DNA from 4 places in the Rhizobium sp. P1_E1 genome. Region 4 is predicted to be linked to each of the others. Evidence: predicted binding sites of a transcription regulator. Region 4 holds the regulator's gene; each other region holds the start of a gene.

Region 1 (4,208 bases), on a different contig from region 4:
TGTCGAGATCTCGACGCCGGAAGGCCAGCGCATCTTCCTCTGGCGCGACGTCGTTACCCGCGACCCGGCGAACGGCCGCCTGCTGCTGCAGAGCGTTGCCCGCGACGTGACCGACGAGCGGCTCATCGCGCAGGGCCGCGAGGAGGCCCGCCAGAAGGCTGAATATAACAGCGCCGCCAAATCGAGGCTGCTTGCCACCGTCAGCCACGAGGTGCGCACCCCGCTTTCCGGCATTCTCGGCATGACGCATCTGATTGCGGAGACGCGGCTGACGCAGGAGCAGCAGAACTATCTCGCGAGCATCCGCCAGTCCGGCCATGCATTGACGCAGCTCGTCGAGGATCTTCTCGATTTCTCTACCATCGAGGTCGGCCGCTTCGCGCTGCATCCGCGCTCGGAATCGCTGCGCAAGCTTCTGGAAAGCGTCGTCGAGATGCTCGCCCACCGGGCGCATGAAAAGGGTATCGAGATCGGCGCCACCGTGTCATCCGATGTCCCTGAGAATATGAGCTTCGACCCGGCGCGGCTGCGCCAGGTTCTGTTCAACGTCATCGGCAATGCCGTGAAGTTCACCCAGGTCGGCGGCGTCTTCATCCGCGTGTCGCTCGACGCCGGCGACTTGCTGATCACTGTGACCGATAGCGGTCCAGGCATGACGGCGGAGGAGCAGGCGCGCGTCTTCGGCGAGTTCGAGCAGGGCGGGACCGTTGCCGACAAGAGCAACGGTACCGGGCTCGGCCTTGCCATCTCCGCCCGCATCATGCGCGAATTCAACGGCACTCTGACGGTTGCCAGCGAAAAGGGCAGAGGCAGCGAATTCGCCATCCGCTTCCCAGTCGATATCGGCAGCGAGCGCCCCGACCGGCGAAACACGCTGCTTGCCGGCAACAGCGTCGTGCTGCTGGCGCCGGCAGGTGCCGCGCGCACCGCCATCGCCGAGACGATCACCGCGCTCGGCGGCCTCTGCCATCTTGTCGGCGACGGCGAGACGGCGCGGTCAACGCTGCTCGGATTGGCAAAGGGCGGACGGCGGCCGACCGACATCATCATCGACCATCGCATGTCGGCGGAATTTTCCGACCATCTTGCCGATCGCGCCGAAATTGCCGCCCTTGGCCTGCGTAAGGTCCTGCTCGTCAACCCGGAAGAACGCAGCGCCCATCCGCTCGACCTTTTCGATGCCTGGTTGATCCGGCCGCTGCGCGAACAGTCGCTGATCGACGTGCTGCGCGGGCGCATGCGCGGCATGGAGAAGCGCGACGCGCTGAACGACAACCAGCCGGGCTTCGGCCTTTCAGTGGCGGAGACGGTGGTTCCCGCCAGCGGGCTCAGCATCCTGCTCGGCGAGGACGATCCGATCAATGCCATGCTGGTGCGCGTCGTCCTGGAAAAGGGCGGGCATAAGGTGCGCCATGTCGAAGATTTCGAGTCGCTGCTCGACTGCGCGCTCTGCGAGGCGAATGCCCGGCCCGATATCATCATCAGCGATCTCTCGATGCCGGGTGGGAACGGCATCGACATGCTGGGACGCCTGCGCGGCCACGAGCGGCGGCTCGATCTCGCCTCGGTGCCGGTGATCGTCCTGACTGCCGACAAGAGCGACGAATCACGCCGCCAGGTCTTGCTCAACGGCGCCAACCGCGTCATGGTAAAGCCGGTCGATCCGGTCCGGCTGCTGACCGAAGTTCAGGCGGTCGCCGCACTTTCCGCCCGCCGGGCAGAGGCGCGGTGAGCGCCTCAGGAACCGGCCCGCTGCTTGCGCTTGGAAATTCAAAATGTCACTTTCCTGTCGCAGAGAAGTGTTTTATGGCGTCGATAAGCCGGCAACGGGAGAATCGTCATGTCCGCCATCGACATCCTGAATCGTGACACCACCGCGGAGGCTGCACCACCCTCGACGGCTGCTGTGCAGAAGGACGGCGATATCCTCGGCCGCATCGGCAATCTGGAGACCCGCCTTGCCCGCACGGCGCGCGAGATCGATGCTGCCCAGGCCGTGCGCTACCGCGTCTTCGTCGACGAAATGAAGGCGCAGCTGCCGCTGGATGCCATGCGCCGGCAGCGTGATGTCGACGCCTATGACGCCGTCTGCGACCATCTTCTCGTTCTCGACCGCTCGATCGAGGGCGACCCGGAAGACCAGATCGTCGGCACCTACCGGCTGTTGCGTCAGGATGTCGCCGTCGCCAATGGCGGTTTTTACTCGGCTTCCGAATTCGAAATCGAGGGCCTTATCGCGAAACATCCGGACAAGCGCTTCATGGAGCTCGGCCGCTCCTGCGTGCTGCCGGAATACCGCACCAAGCGCACCGTCGAGCTCCTGTGGCAGGGCAACTGGGCCTATGCGCTGAAACACGGCGTCAGCGCCATGTTCGGCTGCGCCTCGTTCCCAGGTGTCTATCTCGAAAGCCACGCGCTGGCGCTGTCCTTCCTCTATCACAACGTGCTGGCGAAGAACGAATGGGCCGTCGGGGCACTGCCGGATCTCGCCCGCAACATGGATCTGATGCCGGTCGAGGCCATCAACCCGAAGCGGGCGCTGATGGCGCTGCCGCCGCTGATCAAGGGCTATCTGCGCCTCGGCGCGATGGTCGGCTCCAGCGCGGTCATTGATCATGCCTTCAACACGACCGACGTGCTGATCGTGCTGCCGATCTCCAGCATTTCCGACCGCTACCTGAATTACTACGGCGCCGACGCCGGCCGCTTCGCGAGCTAGAGCCTTTCCTAGTCGCCAGGCCCCGGCAATGTTTCAGGGCATGATCTCTATCGGCGTATGGTTAGGGACGCGAGCCCAGATATCGCGCATCTCCGAGTTGGTTACTGCAACACAGCCATCCGTCCAATCCCACAGGTGATGGACGTTTCCGAAGAGGCCCCAGCCATTGGGAAGCCCGTGGATCATGATATCGCCCCCGGCAGGAAAACCTCCTGCTTCAGCGTTGCGCCGATCATCCGGATTTGGATAGGAAATGTGCAGGCTCAGATAGGCCATGGACTTTGGATTTCGCCAGTCTATTTCATAACGTCCTTCAGGTGTTCTCTCGTCACCTTCTCGCTCCTTGGGCCCGGCATCGGCAGCCGTGCCTAAAGAAATCCGGTATGTAGAGATGGGAGCATCGCCTCTCAAAAGGAGCATGCGGCGTTCGGATTTATAAACGRGAATGAGGTCAGCCTGTTGTTCCAATGGCGCATCCGGAGGCGGCGAGCCTGAGCCGACCCTGGCCATCAATTTCGTATAAGCGAAACAGCTGGCGACCACGATGGCTAAAACGACAAGCTTGTTTCTCAACTTGATCTCATCTTCAGGAGGCGCGCTCGAGGCCGGGCACGATCGGCCGGCAATGGCTGGCAGGCTTTGGCGTTCATGATGCTTCACCCCTTGGCGCCAGTCTAAAGCCGGATAAATGCCCGGCCGACACACAAGGCCGGGCACCAGAAGGCGCGTCTCAGAAACGCAGGACGAGTTTACGAACCAGCCCCATAGGCGGCGATCGCCGCCATGTTGACGATGTCGCTGTCCTTGGCGCCCATCGAGGTGATCTGCACCGGCTTGTCGACGCCGACGAGAATCGGGCCGATCACCGTGGAGCCGCCGAGTTCCTGCAGCATCTTGGTCGAGATGGAGGCCGAGTGGAAAGCCGGCATGACGAGGACGTTGGCCGGGCCGGAGAGGCGGCAGAAGGGATATTGCTCCATCACCTTGCGGTTCAGGGCGACATCGGCGGCCATCTCGCCATCATATTCGAAATCGACGCGGCGCTTGTCGAGGATTTTCACTGCTTCGCGCACCCGCTCGGAGCGTTCGCCCGAGGGGTGGCCGAAGGTGGAATAGGCAAGCAGGGCGACACGCGGTGGATAACCCATGCGCCGCGCGAGACCTGCGGCTTCCTCGGCGATATCGGCAAGCTCCTCGGCCGTCGGCATGTCATGCACCGCGGTGTCGGCAACGAAGACGGTGCGGCCGCGGCAGAGCGCCAGGGATACGCCGATGACGCGATGGCCGGGCTTCTGGTCGATGCAGCGGCGCACATCTTCGAGCGCCGTCGAATAATTGCGGGTGATGCCCGTCACCATGCCGTCGGCGTCGCCGAGCGCCACCATGGTGGCGGCGAAATGGTTGCGGTCGTTGTGGATCAGCCGTTGGGCATCGCGGTGGAGATAACCCTTCCGCTGCAGCCTGGCATAGAGATAGTCGATATACGCCT
Region 2 (4,208 bases), on a different contig from region 4:
GCCGCCGCCGAGCAGTCGCTGGAGGAGCACGGTTGGCATGCGGGCAGGCTCTCGTCGCTGACCCTCGATACCGGCGCCAACGGCAATGCTCTGCTGCCGATCGCCGCCGGCCGCGTGACCTGGGAAAGGATCATGCGTTCCGATGGCAGCGCCGGCCGTCTCGTCACGACCATCGGCTGAGGCTGCAGCTTTCCTGCATTCCCATGCATAATTTATGCGTTGTCTGGAAACCTTAGTCTTTATAGCGTCCGCCGCCGAACGGTTAGGAGACGATGTGATGACGATACTGGTGACGGGAAGTGCCGGCCATCTCGGCGAGGCGCTGATGCGAACGCTGAGGGCGGAAAGCCGCTGGATGCGCGGCATCGATATCAAGCCCTCGGCTTTCACCGACATGGTCGGCTCGATCAGTGATCGCGCCTTCGTCCGGCAGGCGATGTCAGGCATCAGCCACGTCATCCATGCCGCGACGCTGCACAAGCCGCATGTAGCGACCCACGGCAATTACGATTTCCTCGACACAAATATCGCCGGCACTCTGCACCTGCTCGAAGAGGCGACCGCCGCAGGCGTCGCAAGCTTCGTCTTCACCAGCACCACCAGCACCTTCGGCGCGGCATTGACGCCGGTTGCCGGCGAACCGGCGGCATGGGTGACCGAGGACGTGCTTCCCGTCGCAAAAAACATCTACGGCGTAACGAAACTCGCCGCCGAAGGCCTGTGCGAACTCTTTGCCCGCAAATCCGGCCTGCCGGTGGTCATTCTCAGGACGTCGCGTTTCTTTCCCGAAAACGACGACGGCCCCGCCATTCGCAACAGATATTCGGCGGAGAATGCCCAGGCCAACGAGCTTCTTCACCGCCGCGTCGACATCAGCGATGTGGTCGGCGCCCATCTGCTGGCGCTGGAAAAGGCACCGGCAATCGGCTTTGGCCGCTACATCGTCTCCGCCACGACGCCGTTTTCGGCGAGCGATCTTGCCGCGATCAGGCATAACGCGCCTCATGTCGTCGAACGGCTGTTCCCGGGTGCAGGCGCCCTCTACGCATTACGCGGCTGGAAAATGTTTCCGGCGCTCGACCGTGTCTATGTCAACGAACGCGCAAGACAGGACCTCGGCTGGCAGCCGCGATATGATTTCCGTTTCGTACTCGATTGCCTGCGCGACGACAGGGAATGGCGAAGCCCCTTGGCACTGGATATCGGTTCCAAAGGCTACCACGACGAGGTCTTTGCCGAAGGGCCTTATCCGGTCGGATAGAGCGCGAGCTGGAGTGCGGATAGCCGAAAGCTGAGATCGTCTTCAGCACGACGCTTTCACTGAGAAGTAAGTGTCATCCAGATATCACGATCCCGTCATAGACCGTCTGCCGGGGATATGGGGCGACGAAATCCAGGGCCTGTTGTGCCATCGGGAAATCGAATCCAGGCCGGGGTGTCATTTGAAGCGGTGTCCAGCCTGCAGGCGGAAACCGTTTCGAGAGCGCTTTTGACCGAGAGGGTATTTCCATGAAGAGTATAAGACCGTACGCATCGCGGCTGTTCGCCGCGGTTCTCGCCGCATCCGCCGCCATTCCGGCCGTCGCAAGTGCCGAGAATTCCGCCACCGTCGGTGGCCTCACCTTCGTCAACAAGGGCCTGGTCGGCATCGGGCGTATCCCGGCCAACGAGCGCGACAAATTCGGCGAGACCTTCGGTTCCGGCTCGGGCATGGCGGTCGATCAGGCCGCCTGGAGCCGCGACGGCGCCAGCTATAAGGGCACGCTCTACCTGCTGCCCGACCGCGGTTACAACGCCGTTGGCACCGTCGACTATCGGCCCCGCCTGAACACCATCTCGATCGGCCTGACACCGACCGCTCCGGGTGCGGCACCCGAGGCCGGCAAGGAACAGTCTGGCGTCGACGCAAAGCTCGTCGATTCCACGCTCTTCATCGACGACAAGGGTGGCGACATGACGGGTCTCGACCCGGAATCCGCCGTCCGCCCCGCTGCCGGCGATTTTCCGCCGCTGCCGCAGGCGACGAACGGCAAGATCGCGCTCGACAATGAAGCCATCATCCGCATGGCCGACGGTACCATGTTCGTCAGCGATGAATATGGCCCTTATATCTATCACTTCTCGGCCGACGGCCACCTGCTGTCTGCCACCCAGCCGCCGAAAGCTCTTTTGCCGATGCGCAAGGGCGCGCTGAGCTTCGCCTCCAACAATCCCGGCCCCGGCGCATCCGCGCCGGACCCGAAGGATCCAGAGACCGGCCGCCAGAACAACCAGGGTCTCGAAGGCATGGCGATGACGCCGGACGGTAAGTTCATCATATCAGTGCTGCAGTCGGCTGCCCGCCAGGACGGCGGCGATTCCGGCTCGACCCGCCAAAATACCCGCGCCATGATCTATGACGCCGCCGATCCCGATCATCTGAAACTGGTGCACGAATATGTCGTACCGCTGCCGGTCTTCAAGGACGCCAAGGACAAGACGACGATCGCCGCGGAGAGCGAAATCGTCGCTCTTTCCGACAAGACCTTTCTGATGCTCGCCCGCGACAGCGGCAACGGCCAGGGCCTGAAGGGTGACACCTCGCTCTACCGCAAGGTCGGTATTGTCGACGTTTCCGCTGCGACCGACATCGCCGGCAGCGATTTCGACGCCGGCAAGCCGATCGCGCCGAAGGGCGTCGTCGATCCCTCGCTGACGCCGGCGACGCTGACACCCTTCATCGATCTCAACGACAAGGCCGAGCTTGCCCGCTTCGGCCTGCACAACGGCGCGCCGAACGACAAGAACAATCTGTCGGAAAAATGGGAAGCCATGGGGCTTGCGAGCGTTCTCGACCCGAACCTGCCGGACGACTACTTCCTGTTCGTCGCCAATGACAACGACTTCTTGACGCAGGATGGTTTCCAGGTGGGTGCAGCCTACAAGGCGGACGGCGGTGCCGACGTCGACACCATGTTCCAGGTCTTTCAGGTCACCCTTCCAAGTCTGAAGAAGTAGTCGCGCACTGACAAGGGCGGACGCGGAAGCCGCGCGTTCGCCCGCCATATCCGGGATCCCTGCCGACGATAAAAGGGAAGGGTGCGATCCACGACCACCGATGGATGTTTACGATCCTGGGTGCCTACAAACGTAGGTGGGCGCCGTGTGTCCAGGCCCACGGGCCTGGCCAGGGACAGCTCCCTTTGGATCGAGTATGGCCCCAGGGATTGTGGTTCCTGTCGAGAGGCGCAGACCGCAAGGCGATATATAAGGTTGTTTGCGCTGACGCGCCAGTGGCGACGGAAGGCCACCCCTATTTAATTGAGATCAATTGAGTTCCGGGGCGGACCGGCCATTCAGCTTGTCGGTGATGCCGCGGATGCGGCTCGAGACCTCGCTCAGCGCTGCCGCAAGATTTTCTTCGGTCCGGGCGGTCGCGGCAAGCACCGTATCGCGATTGCCGCGTAGCGACTCGAGCTCGGATTCCAATCCGGCCACGCGGCGCGTCAGCTCGGCAATCTCGTCCACGATCATGATGCCGGCCATGACGGTGATCCTGAGATCACCGATTTCGCCGAACTGGTCCTTGAGATGGCCGACATAGCGGTCGAAACGGGTGGCGAGATCGGTCAGGTGATCCTCCTGCCCTTCCTCGCAGGCCATGCGATAGGCCTTGCCGTCGATCGTTACCGTCACCTGCGCCATGCCAAACTCTTTCTATCAGCGATCCAGAACTGCGCGGATCGTTTCCATCGCCGTCACCAGCCGCCGCGATACTTCGCGATTGACCTCTTCCAGCCGGTTGGCGCGGAATTCGGCCTGATCGAGCTCCTGCGCCAGCCGGGAGCGGTCGGCGTGCACGCGCCGCACCTCGCCCTCGATCTCGCCCTGCTCGCGCTGCCGCTCGACGCGCATGTCGACGGCGTTTTCGAGGCTCGAAATCGCCTGTCTCAATTCGTTGAGCGCTGCTTCCATGGTTTTGCCTGTGGGCATCATGTCTTTCCGATTCCCGCGCAGGATCCGCGAATCGGCACGCCGCGCCGATCCTGCGATTTCAAAAGGATATGCAGCTCGCCGACGGCCCGTCAATAAATCCTGTCACTTGTCCGCCAGCCTATCCTGTGGATGAGCGTTTTCCACATGCTCGTCGCATCAAATTCGTCATTTGTACAATCGCGCGATCAAATGTCAAAAATCGCCGCTGCCCGCCCGGATTTGGCCCGCCATTT
Region 3 (4,208 bases), on a different contig from region 4:
ATCCTGATGACTGGGATATCGAGATCCTGGAAATGCACCACAAGCACAAGGTGGATGCGCCTTCCGGCACCGCCCTTCTCTTCGGCGAGGCCGCGGCAAAGGGGCGCGGCATCGATCTGGCCTCGAAGTCGGTCCGGGTGCGCGACGGCCATACCGGCGCCCGTGAAGCCGGCACCATCGGTTTTGCGACGCTGCGCGGCGGCTCCGTCATCGGCGAGCATTCCGTGCTTTTCGCCGGAGAAGGCGAAATCGTCACCTTGTCGCACAGCGCGGCCGACCGCTCGATCTTTGCGCGCGGCGCCATCAAGGCGGCGCTCTGGGCGCGCGACAAGAAGCCGGGTCTCTATTCCATGCTCGACGTGCTCGGGCTTTCTTCCTCATAACGATACTACGGAGGCATATTCATGAGCGGTACCCTCGTCCTCGTTCGCCACGGCCAGAGTGACTGGAACCTGAAGAATCTCTTCACCGGCTGGAAGGATCCCGATCTGACGGAGCTCGGCATCCAGGAAGCCAATGCCGGCGGTACGGCGCTTGCCGAATACGGGATCAAATTCGACGTCGCCTACACCTCGGTGCTGGTGCGTGCGCAGCACACGCTGAAGCTCATCCTCGACAAGGTCGGCCAGCCCGATCTCCAGACGATCCGCGACCAGGCGCTGAACGAGCGCGACTATGGCGACCTCTCCGGCCTCAACAAGGACGATGCCCGCGCCAAATGGGGCGAGGAACAGGTGCACATCTGGCGCCGTTCTTATGACGTGCCGCCTCCCGGCGGCGAAAGCCTGCGCGACACCGGCGCCCGCGTCTGGCCCTACTACCTCACCGAGATCCTGCCGCGCGTGCTCAGGGGCGAGAAGGTGCTGGTGGCCGCACACGGCAATTCGCTGCGCTCGCTGGTGATGGTGCTCGACAAGCTGAACAAAGAAGGCGTGCTCGCCCTCAACCTCGCGACCGGCGTGCCGATGGTCTACAAGCTGAAGGCGGATTCCACGGTCGCTTCAAAGGAAGTGCTCGGCGACATGTCGGGCGCGCATTGATCTCAGCTGATCTTTCCCCGCTTCGGCGGGGAAAGACGCTCAGTTCTCGATGGTGAACTGCACCCGGTCGGCCGCGAAACGGCTGATCGAATATTGCACCGGCGCACCGTCAAGATCGGTATTCATTGCCTTGGCGATCAGAAGGATCGCACCGGGGGTGAGTTCGAGATCGGCCATATCGGCTGCGCTCGCATGAGCGGCCGTCACCTCGGTCGTCGCCCGGACATAATCCGGCAGGCCGAGTTCGGCGAAAGCCTTGGTGATCGATTCCCCCGCCCGGTAGGCCTCGCCGATACCGGCAAAGCGTTCGGCTGGAAACCAGCTCGTCGCCCTTGAAACCGGCCGCTTGTCCGCCTGGCGCAATGTTTCCAGGCGGATCACTGGCTCACCCTGCTTCAGGCCCAGCCAGCGGGCGACCTCGGCATTCGCTTCCTCTTTCGCCTCATCGAGCAGAAGGCCGCGCATTTCACGCGCCTGATCGCCGATGCCGGCGGTAAAGCGCGTGCGCCTTGTGATCGGGAAATTCAGCCGCTCCTTGCGTTCGATCAGCGTGCCGCGACCTTGTACCGCACGGACGATCCCCTCCTGCGCCAGCGCCGCCAGCGCACTGCGCACCGTATGCCGGTTGACGCCGAATTGCACCGCCAACATGGTTTCCGGCGGTACCATGCCCGTTTCGTCATAGGCTCCGTTGCTGATCGCCTCGCGAATCCGATCGGCGATCTGGCGCCAGAGCGCCACGCCGGTTTGCCTTTGCACCTGCTTCAATCCCGCCATTCCACCCCTGCCCGCCATTTCTCGCCTTCTGCACAATTCGATCCTGAAAACGATCCCGATTTCAGGATCGAATTATGCAGCAATTCAAAGTGCTACAGCGTCCTTTGCGCGTCTGCAAAGACGCGCGGCACTGTAGATGTCACACGCTTGTCACGACATCGATTTAGAGCTAAATGTATCTTGTATGGTTGTCTATATCAATAGACATTTTAAGGGAAGCGGCGATGATACCAGCGGACAGGAAAGACGCTGCGTCACAGACGGCATCCGGGCGCAAACGCGCCGCCGATCTGCTGGCGCGTGCGGAACGCAGCGAACTCACGGCGGTCTTCGATGCGCTGCCGCAAAAGCCTGTGGCCCATCAGGTGCGCGGACCGGAGACCGGGCTGGTGATGGTGCGCGGACGCATCGGCGGCGGCGGCGCTCCCTTCAATCTGGGCGAAGTGACCGTGACGCGGGCCACCGTCCGGCTCGACACGGGCTCGGTCGGCCATGCGCAGGCGCTCGGCACCGACCGCGAGAAGGCCAGGCTTGCGGCGATCTTCGACGCGCTCTGGCAGGAGGACGCGACGAAGGATTTTGTCGAACAGGCACTGCTTTTGCCGATCGCCGAACGGATCGCCGATGCCGAACGCCGCAAGACGAACGAGACGGCGGCGACACGCGTCGATTTCTTCACCATGGTGCGGGGAGACAACTGATGGGCCTGAAGACAGAAGCTCTGACCGGCGGCTTTGCCGAGCCGGTCTTCCATGCCCAGAGCGTCTTCAAGATGCTGATGGACGGCATGGCCCGCCCCGGCACGATCCAGACCGTTCAGCCCGATGTCGCTCCGCCGGCACCGCTCGGCATCGCCGCCGGCACGATCGCGCTGACGCTTTGCGACCACGACACGCCCCTCTGGCTTTCCCATGGACTGGTGAAATCCGCCGTGCCGGAATGGCTCGGCTTCCATACCGGCGCGCCGTTGACCAGCGAAAAGGCCGAGGCGCGTTTTGCCTTCACCGAGGCCGGCACCGCACTTTCCTCCTTCGGCCTCTTCGCATCAGGCACGCAGGAATATCCCGACCGCTCGACGACTGTTGTCATCGAACTCGCCGAACTCGAGGGCGGCCGCAGGCTGGCCCTGATGGGTCCGGGCATCCAGAGCGTGACGGAGATCGCGCCCATCGGCCTGCCGGAGACCTTCCTGCGGCTCTGGACCGAGAACCGTGCGCTCTTTCCGCGCGGCGTCGACATCGTGCTGACGGCGGGCAGGCGTTTCCTCTGCCTGCCGCGCACCACCAAGATCACAGCAACGGAGATCTGAGCGCATGTATGTTGCCGTCAAGGGTGGCGAGGCCGCCATCGCCAATGCACACCGCCTGCTCGCCGACCGCCGCCGCGGCGACCGTTCGCTGCCGGCGATCGGCATCGAACAGATCGTCGCGCAGCTGGCGCTCGCCGTCGATCGCGTCATGGCCGAGGCCTCGCTTTTCGACCGCACGCTCGCTGCACTTGCCATCCGCCAATCACGCGGCGACATGATCGAGGCGATCTTCCTGCTGCGCGCCTACCGCACGACGCTGCCGCGTTTCGGCTATTCCAGGCCGCTCGACACGGCTGATATGACGATCGAACGCCGCATCTCGGCGACCTACAAGGATCTGCCGGGCGGCCAGCTCCTCGGCCCGACCTTTGACTATACCCACCGCCTGCTCGATCCCACACTGCTTTCGGACGAGGCGGTCGAGACACCCGCTCAGCGTGCAGCCGAGACCGGCCGCGTCATGCGCGTCTCCGAAATCCTCGGCGAAGAGGGCCTGATCGAGGCCGACGGCGACATGCCTGAAGATCATGAGATCGGCGATCTGACCCGCGAGCCGATGGAATTCCCGATGACCCGCGATCTGCGCCTGCAGGCGCTTGCCCGTGGCGACGAGGGCTTCCTGCTGGCGCTCGGTTATTCCACCCAGCGCGGCTACGGCCGCAACCACCCCTTCACCGGTGAAATCCGCATCGGCGACGTCGAGGTGGAATTCGACGTGCCGGAACTCGGTTTCGCCGTCTCGCTCGGCACGATCCAGATCACCGAATGCCAGATGGTCAACCAGTTCAAGGGTTCGGCCAAGGCGCCGCCGCAATTCACCCGTGGCTATGGCCTGGTCTTCGGCCAGAGCGAGCGCAAGGCGATGGCGATGTCGCTGGTCGACCGGGCGCTTCGCGCCGAAGAGCTCGGCGAGGATATCACCGCGCCGGCACAGGACGAGGAATTTGTCATCTCGCACTCCGACAATGTCCAGGCGACGGGCTTCGTCGAGCACCTGAAGCTTCCGCATTATGTGGATTTCCAGGCCGAACTCGATCTCGTCCGCCGCATGCGCCGCGAATTCGAAGCCGCCCGCAACGGTG
Region 4 (4,208 bases):
GCCACCGCCAAGGTCGAGGAGCTGATCCACGAGCTGCGCGAGAACTACACGATCGTCATCGTCACCCACTCCATGCAGCAGGCCGCGCGCGTCTCGCAGCGCACCGCCATGTTCCACCTCGGCAATCTCGTCGAGGAGAACGACACCGACAAGATGTTCACCAATCCCGACGATCCGCGCACCCAGGACTACATCATGGGTCGCTTCGGCTGATCTTGGCGACACCAAGCCTTCCCGTTATTCGAGGATAAAGCCCCATGGCATCGACACATATTTTTTCTGCCTATGATGATGATTTGAAGTTCCTGTCCAGGCGGATTTCCGAAATGGGCGGCCTGGCCGAGCAGATGGTCAGCGAAGCCGTGCGCGCTCTCGTCAACGGCGATACCGCGCTGGCGCAGAAGGTCATCTCCGACGACGTGATCCTCGATCACGCCGAACGCGAAATCGGCGACAAGGCGATCGTCACCATCGCCCGCCGTCAGCCGATGGCTTCGGACCTGCGCGAAATCATGGGTTCGATCCGCATCGCCGCCGATCTCGAACGTGTCGGCGACCTCGGCAAGAACACCGCCAAGCGCGTCATCGCCGTCCAAAGCACCGGCGTTCCCCGCAAGCTCGCTCGCGGCCTCGAGCATCTGTCCGAGCTGGCGCTCGTTCAGCTCAAGGAAGTGCTCGACGTCTACACCAATCGTTCCGCCGACAAGGCGAATGCGATCCGCGAACGGGACAATGAGATCGACGCGATGTACACCTCGCTGTTCCGCGAGCTCCTGACCTACATGATGGAAGATCCGCGCAACATCACCAGCTGCACACATCTTCTCTTCTGCGCCAAGAACATCGAGCGCATCGGCGACCACGCCACCAACATCGCTGAGACGATCTATTACATGACGACAGGCGCTCAGCCGGAAGGCGACCGTCCGAAGGACGACAGCGCCAACACCGTCGGCGCGGTCACCGAATAACCGCCCACACCCCGCCACTTGCGTGCGCGCCCATCCGGGCGCGCACGAGGTCGCAGCCAATTTCTGAATTTGCGCAGGATGCATTGCTTAAATCACCCCCGGTTTAAGGATCATGCGCGAGGAGACCGACACGCATGATCCCGAGAGTTGCAGTTGTTGAAGACGAGGAAGCCCTCAGCGTGCTTCTTCGCTACAATCTCGAAGCGGAAGGCTTCGAGGTCGATACCATCCTTCGTGGCGACGAAGCCGAAATGCGGCTTCAGGAGCGCACGCCCGATCTTCTCATCCTCGATTGGATGCTGCCCGGCGTCTCCGGCATCGAGCTCTGCCGGCGTCTGCGCATGCGGCCGGAAACCGAGCGCCTGCCGATCATCATGCTGACGGCGCGCGGCGAAGAAAGCGAGCGTGTTCGCGGATTGTCGACGGGCGCCGACGATTATGTCGTCAAGCCCTTCTCGACCCCCGAGCTCGTTGCCCGCGTCAAGGCGATGCTGCGGCGCGCCCGCCCCGAGGTGCTGTCGACGGTACTGAAATGCGGTGACATCGAGCTCGACCGCGAGACCCATCGCGTCCATCGCAAGACCCGCGAAGTCCGCCTCGGCCCCACCGAATTCCGCCTGTTGGAATTCCTGATGTCGTCACCGGGTCGGGTCTTCTCCCGCTCGCAGCTTCTGGACGGCGTCTGGGGCCACGATATCTATGTCGACGAGCGCACCGTCGACGTCCATGTCGGCCGCCTGCGCAAGGCGCTGAATTTTTCCAACATGCAGGACGTCATCCGCACCGTCCGCGGCGCCGGTTATTCGATGGAAGCCTGAGGGCTTCCATTTGAGTTGCTGACAAATCCCTGGCAAAACCGCGACGTCATCCTCGGCCTCGTGCCGAGGATCTGCGCTCGGCACAAGGCCGAGCATGACGGAGGAAAACCTGAGCTTCCATCCAGCAACAAAAAAACGGGCCACTCGGCCCGTTTCTGCATTCTAACGATGGTCAGCCCGCTCAGCTGGCCCGCGCGGCTGCCCGGCGGCGTTCGTTGACCGGCTGGTAGGCAAGCTTCTGGTGGTAGCTGCAATAGGGCGAATTGTCGGGGGATTCGCAGCCGCAGAAATGGAAGTCGTCCTTCAGCGGATCGCCGACCGGCCACTTGCAGGTGCGTTCGGTCAGTTCCGTCAGGCCGAGGCGTCGGGAAATCGGCACGACCACGTTGCCTCTCGGCACGTATTCCATTTCCTCGATCGTTTCGATCTCGATCTCTTCCTTCAGCATGGTCGCGCCCTGCTGGCGGGTAACGGTGCGCGTGGCGACCCGTGAGGTGTAGTTCGGTGCGCGCGGCGCCGATGTATTGCGCTTTGGCGTTCGTGCGGCGGTGTTGGTGCCGCCAGCCTTGGCACGGCCTGGAAGGCTCAGCCGGTGCACTTTGCCGATGACCGCATTTCTGCTGACTCCGCCAAGCTGCGCAGCGATCTGGCTGGCGCTCAGTCCTTCGGCCCAAAGTTTCTTGAGTTTCTCGACCCGCTCGTCTGTCCAGTTCATGCCCTGTCTCCACCTTTTGCGTTGGTGATGGCAGAATCCCTCACCGTTGTCCCGGGAGCTCCGAAACAAGAAACGCTTGATCAATTTTGGTGACTAGTTCCGCCGCATGCAGTCTAGTAATTGATCTTTAACCTAGTGTGAGGCTGACTCCGTGACAAGAGTCGCATGAATCCGGATGAATCGAATTCGTAGTTTTCCCCAACTTGCTGCCTCTGCGTGGCATTTCTGCAATAATGCCTGTTGAAGACTGAAAATGCCGCTGTACACCCTTGCTGCATACGCTAAGGGCGCAGTTTTGTTGACATTGCAGCGCGAAAAGGAAATAGTGCCCCTCGCCGCCGCAAGGCGGCATTTTTGATTTTTCGGGCCTGGTTTCCTTAGCCGGAGTCATTGCCCGGCAACTTTGATGGAGATCGCGCCATGGCTGAAGCCGCGCCGCTTTATGACACCTATTCTCGTGCCCCGCTGCGGTTCGAGCGAGGCGAGGGCGTGTGGCTGATCACCGAAAGCGGCGAGCGATATCTCGATTTCGGCGCTGGCGTTGCCGTCACGTCAGTCGGCCACAGCAATCCGCATGTTGTGGGCGCACTGAAGGAGCAGGCCGACAAGGTCTGGCACCTGTCGAACATCTATGAGATCCCCGGTCAGGAACGTCTGGCAAAGCGGCTGACGGACGCCACCTTCGCCGACAAGGTGTTCTTCACCAATTCGGGTGCCGAGGCGCTCGAATGCGCGATCAAGACGGCGCGCCGCTATCAGTTTTCCAAGGGCCATCCCGAGCGCTTCCATATCATCACCTTCGAAGGCGCCTTCCACGGACGGACGCTGGCGACGATCGCCGCCGGCGGCCAGGAGAAATATCTCGAAGGCTTCGGCCCCAAGGCGCCGGGTTTCGATCAGGTGGCTTTCGGCGACATCGAAGCGGTCCGCGCCGCGATTACCGATGCCACGGCTGGGATTCTCATCGAGCCAGTGCAGGGCGAGGGCGGCGTCCGTCCTGCCACCACCGAATTCATGAAGGCGCTCCGCCAGCTCTGCGACGACAACGGCCTGCTGTTGATCCTCGACGAGGTCCAGACCGGCGTCGGCCGCACCGGCAAGCTCTTCGCCCATGAATGGGCGGGCGTCACCCCCGACATCATGGCTGTCGCCAAGGGCATCGGCGGCGGTTTTCCGCTCGGCGCCTGCCTTGCCACTTCAGAGGCCGCCTCCGGCATGAAGGCCGGCACGCATGGCTCGACCTATGGCGGCAATCCGCTCGCCATGGCCGTCGGCAGTGCCGTGCTCGACATCATCCTTGCCGATGGCTTCCTCCAGCATGTGCGCGACGTCGCACTGGTCTTCCGCCAGGGCCTCGCCTCGCTGAAGGATCGTTATCCCGATGTGATCGAAGATATCAGAGGCGAGGGGCTGTTGCTCGGCATCAAGGCTGCCGTTCCCTCCGCCGAACTGCTGCAGGCGATCCGCGCCGCCCATCTGCTCGGCGTACCCGCCGGCGACAACGTCATCCGCCTTCTTCCGCCCCTCGTGGTTACCGCCGAGGAAGCCCGCGAGGGCCTTGCCCGCATCGAGCGCGCCGCCGAAAGCATTCGCGCCTCCAAGGTCAAGAAGACGGCTTGAAGAGATTGCCGCCTTCGGGCGCAGCACAGGTAAGAAGACGATATGAGCCCTAAACATTTCCTCGATCTTTCGGCGGTCACATCA

Evidence for each region. The regulator PhoB, encoded in region 4, activates phosphate uptake and scavenging genes when phosphate is short. The targets are predictions, from matches to a motif close to TGTCATNNANCTGTCAT.
Region 1: olsB (l-ornithine N(alpha)-acyltransferase) is a predicted target of PhoB. The motif match lies at 1,777-1,793, and genes of this name have one in related genera.
Region 2: AC1D1Z_RS20090 (esterase-like activity of phytase family protein) is a predicted target of PhoB. The motif match lies at 1,333-1,349, and genes of this name have one in related genera.
Region 3: phnG (phosphonate C-P lyase system protein PhnG) is a predicted target of PhoB. The motif match lies at 1,955-1,971, and genes of this name have one in related genera.

Annotation. Positions count from the first base shown of each region.
Region 1 is NZ_JBFUAY010000001.1:30,353-34,560, forward strand. It holds gene AC1D1Z_RS00170 (hybrid sensor histidine kinase/response regulator) at 1-1,732, shown strand, start outside; gene olsB (l-ornithine N(alpha)-acyltransferase) at 1,841-2,719, shown strand; gene AC1D1Z_RS00180 (L,D-transpeptidase family protein) at 2,753-3,292, opposite strand; gene AC1D1Z_RS00185 (NADP-dependent malic enzyme) at 3,469-4,208, opposite strand, start outside.
Region 2 is NZ_JBFUAY010000060.1:19,786-23,993, forward strand. It holds gene AC1D1Z_RS20080 (helix-turn-helix transcriptional regulator) at 1-180, shown strand, start outside; gene AC1D1Z_RS20085 (NAD-dependent epimerase/dehydratase family protein) at 278-1,261, shown strand; gene AC1D1Z_RS20090 (esterase-like activity of phytase family protein) at 1,510-2,997, shown strand; RNA gene ssrS (6S RNA) at 3,079-3,237, opposite strand; gene AC1D1Z_RS20100 (cell division protein ZapA) at 3,307-3,684, opposite strand; gene AC1D1Z_RS20105 (DUF4164 domain-containing protein) at 3,700-3,975, opposite strand.
Region 3 is NZ_JBFUAY010000001.1:253,139-257,346, forward strand. It holds gene dapB (4-hydroxy-tetrahydrodipicolinate reductase) at 1-383, shown strand, start outside; gene AC1D1Z_RS01320 (2,3-bisphosphoglycerate-dependent phosphoglycerate mutase) at 405-1,040, shown strand; gene phnF (phosphonate metabolism transcriptional regulator PhnF) at 1,080-1,817, opposite strand; gene phnG (phosphonate C-P lyase system protein PhnG) at 2,042-2,518, shown strand; gene phnH (phosphonate C-P lyase system protein PhnH) at 2,518-3,126, shown strand; gene AC1D1Z_RS01340 (carbon-phosphorus lyase complex subunit) at 3,131-4,208, shown strand, end outside.
Region 4 is NZ_JBFUAY010000006.1:95,069-99,276, reverse strand. It holds gene pstB (phosphate ABC transporter ATP-binding protein PstB) at 1-213, shown strand, start outside; gene phoU (phosphate signaling complex protein PhoU) at 258-971, shown strand; gene phoB (phosphate regulon transcriptional regulator PhoB) at 1,106-1,789, shown strand; gene AC1D1Z_RS04655 (GcrA family cell cycle regulator) at 1,971-2,504, opposite strand; gene AC1D1Z_RS04650 (aspartate aminotransferase family protein) at 2,925-4,124, shown strand; gene argF (ornithine carbamoyltransferase) at 4,167-4,208, shown strand, end outside.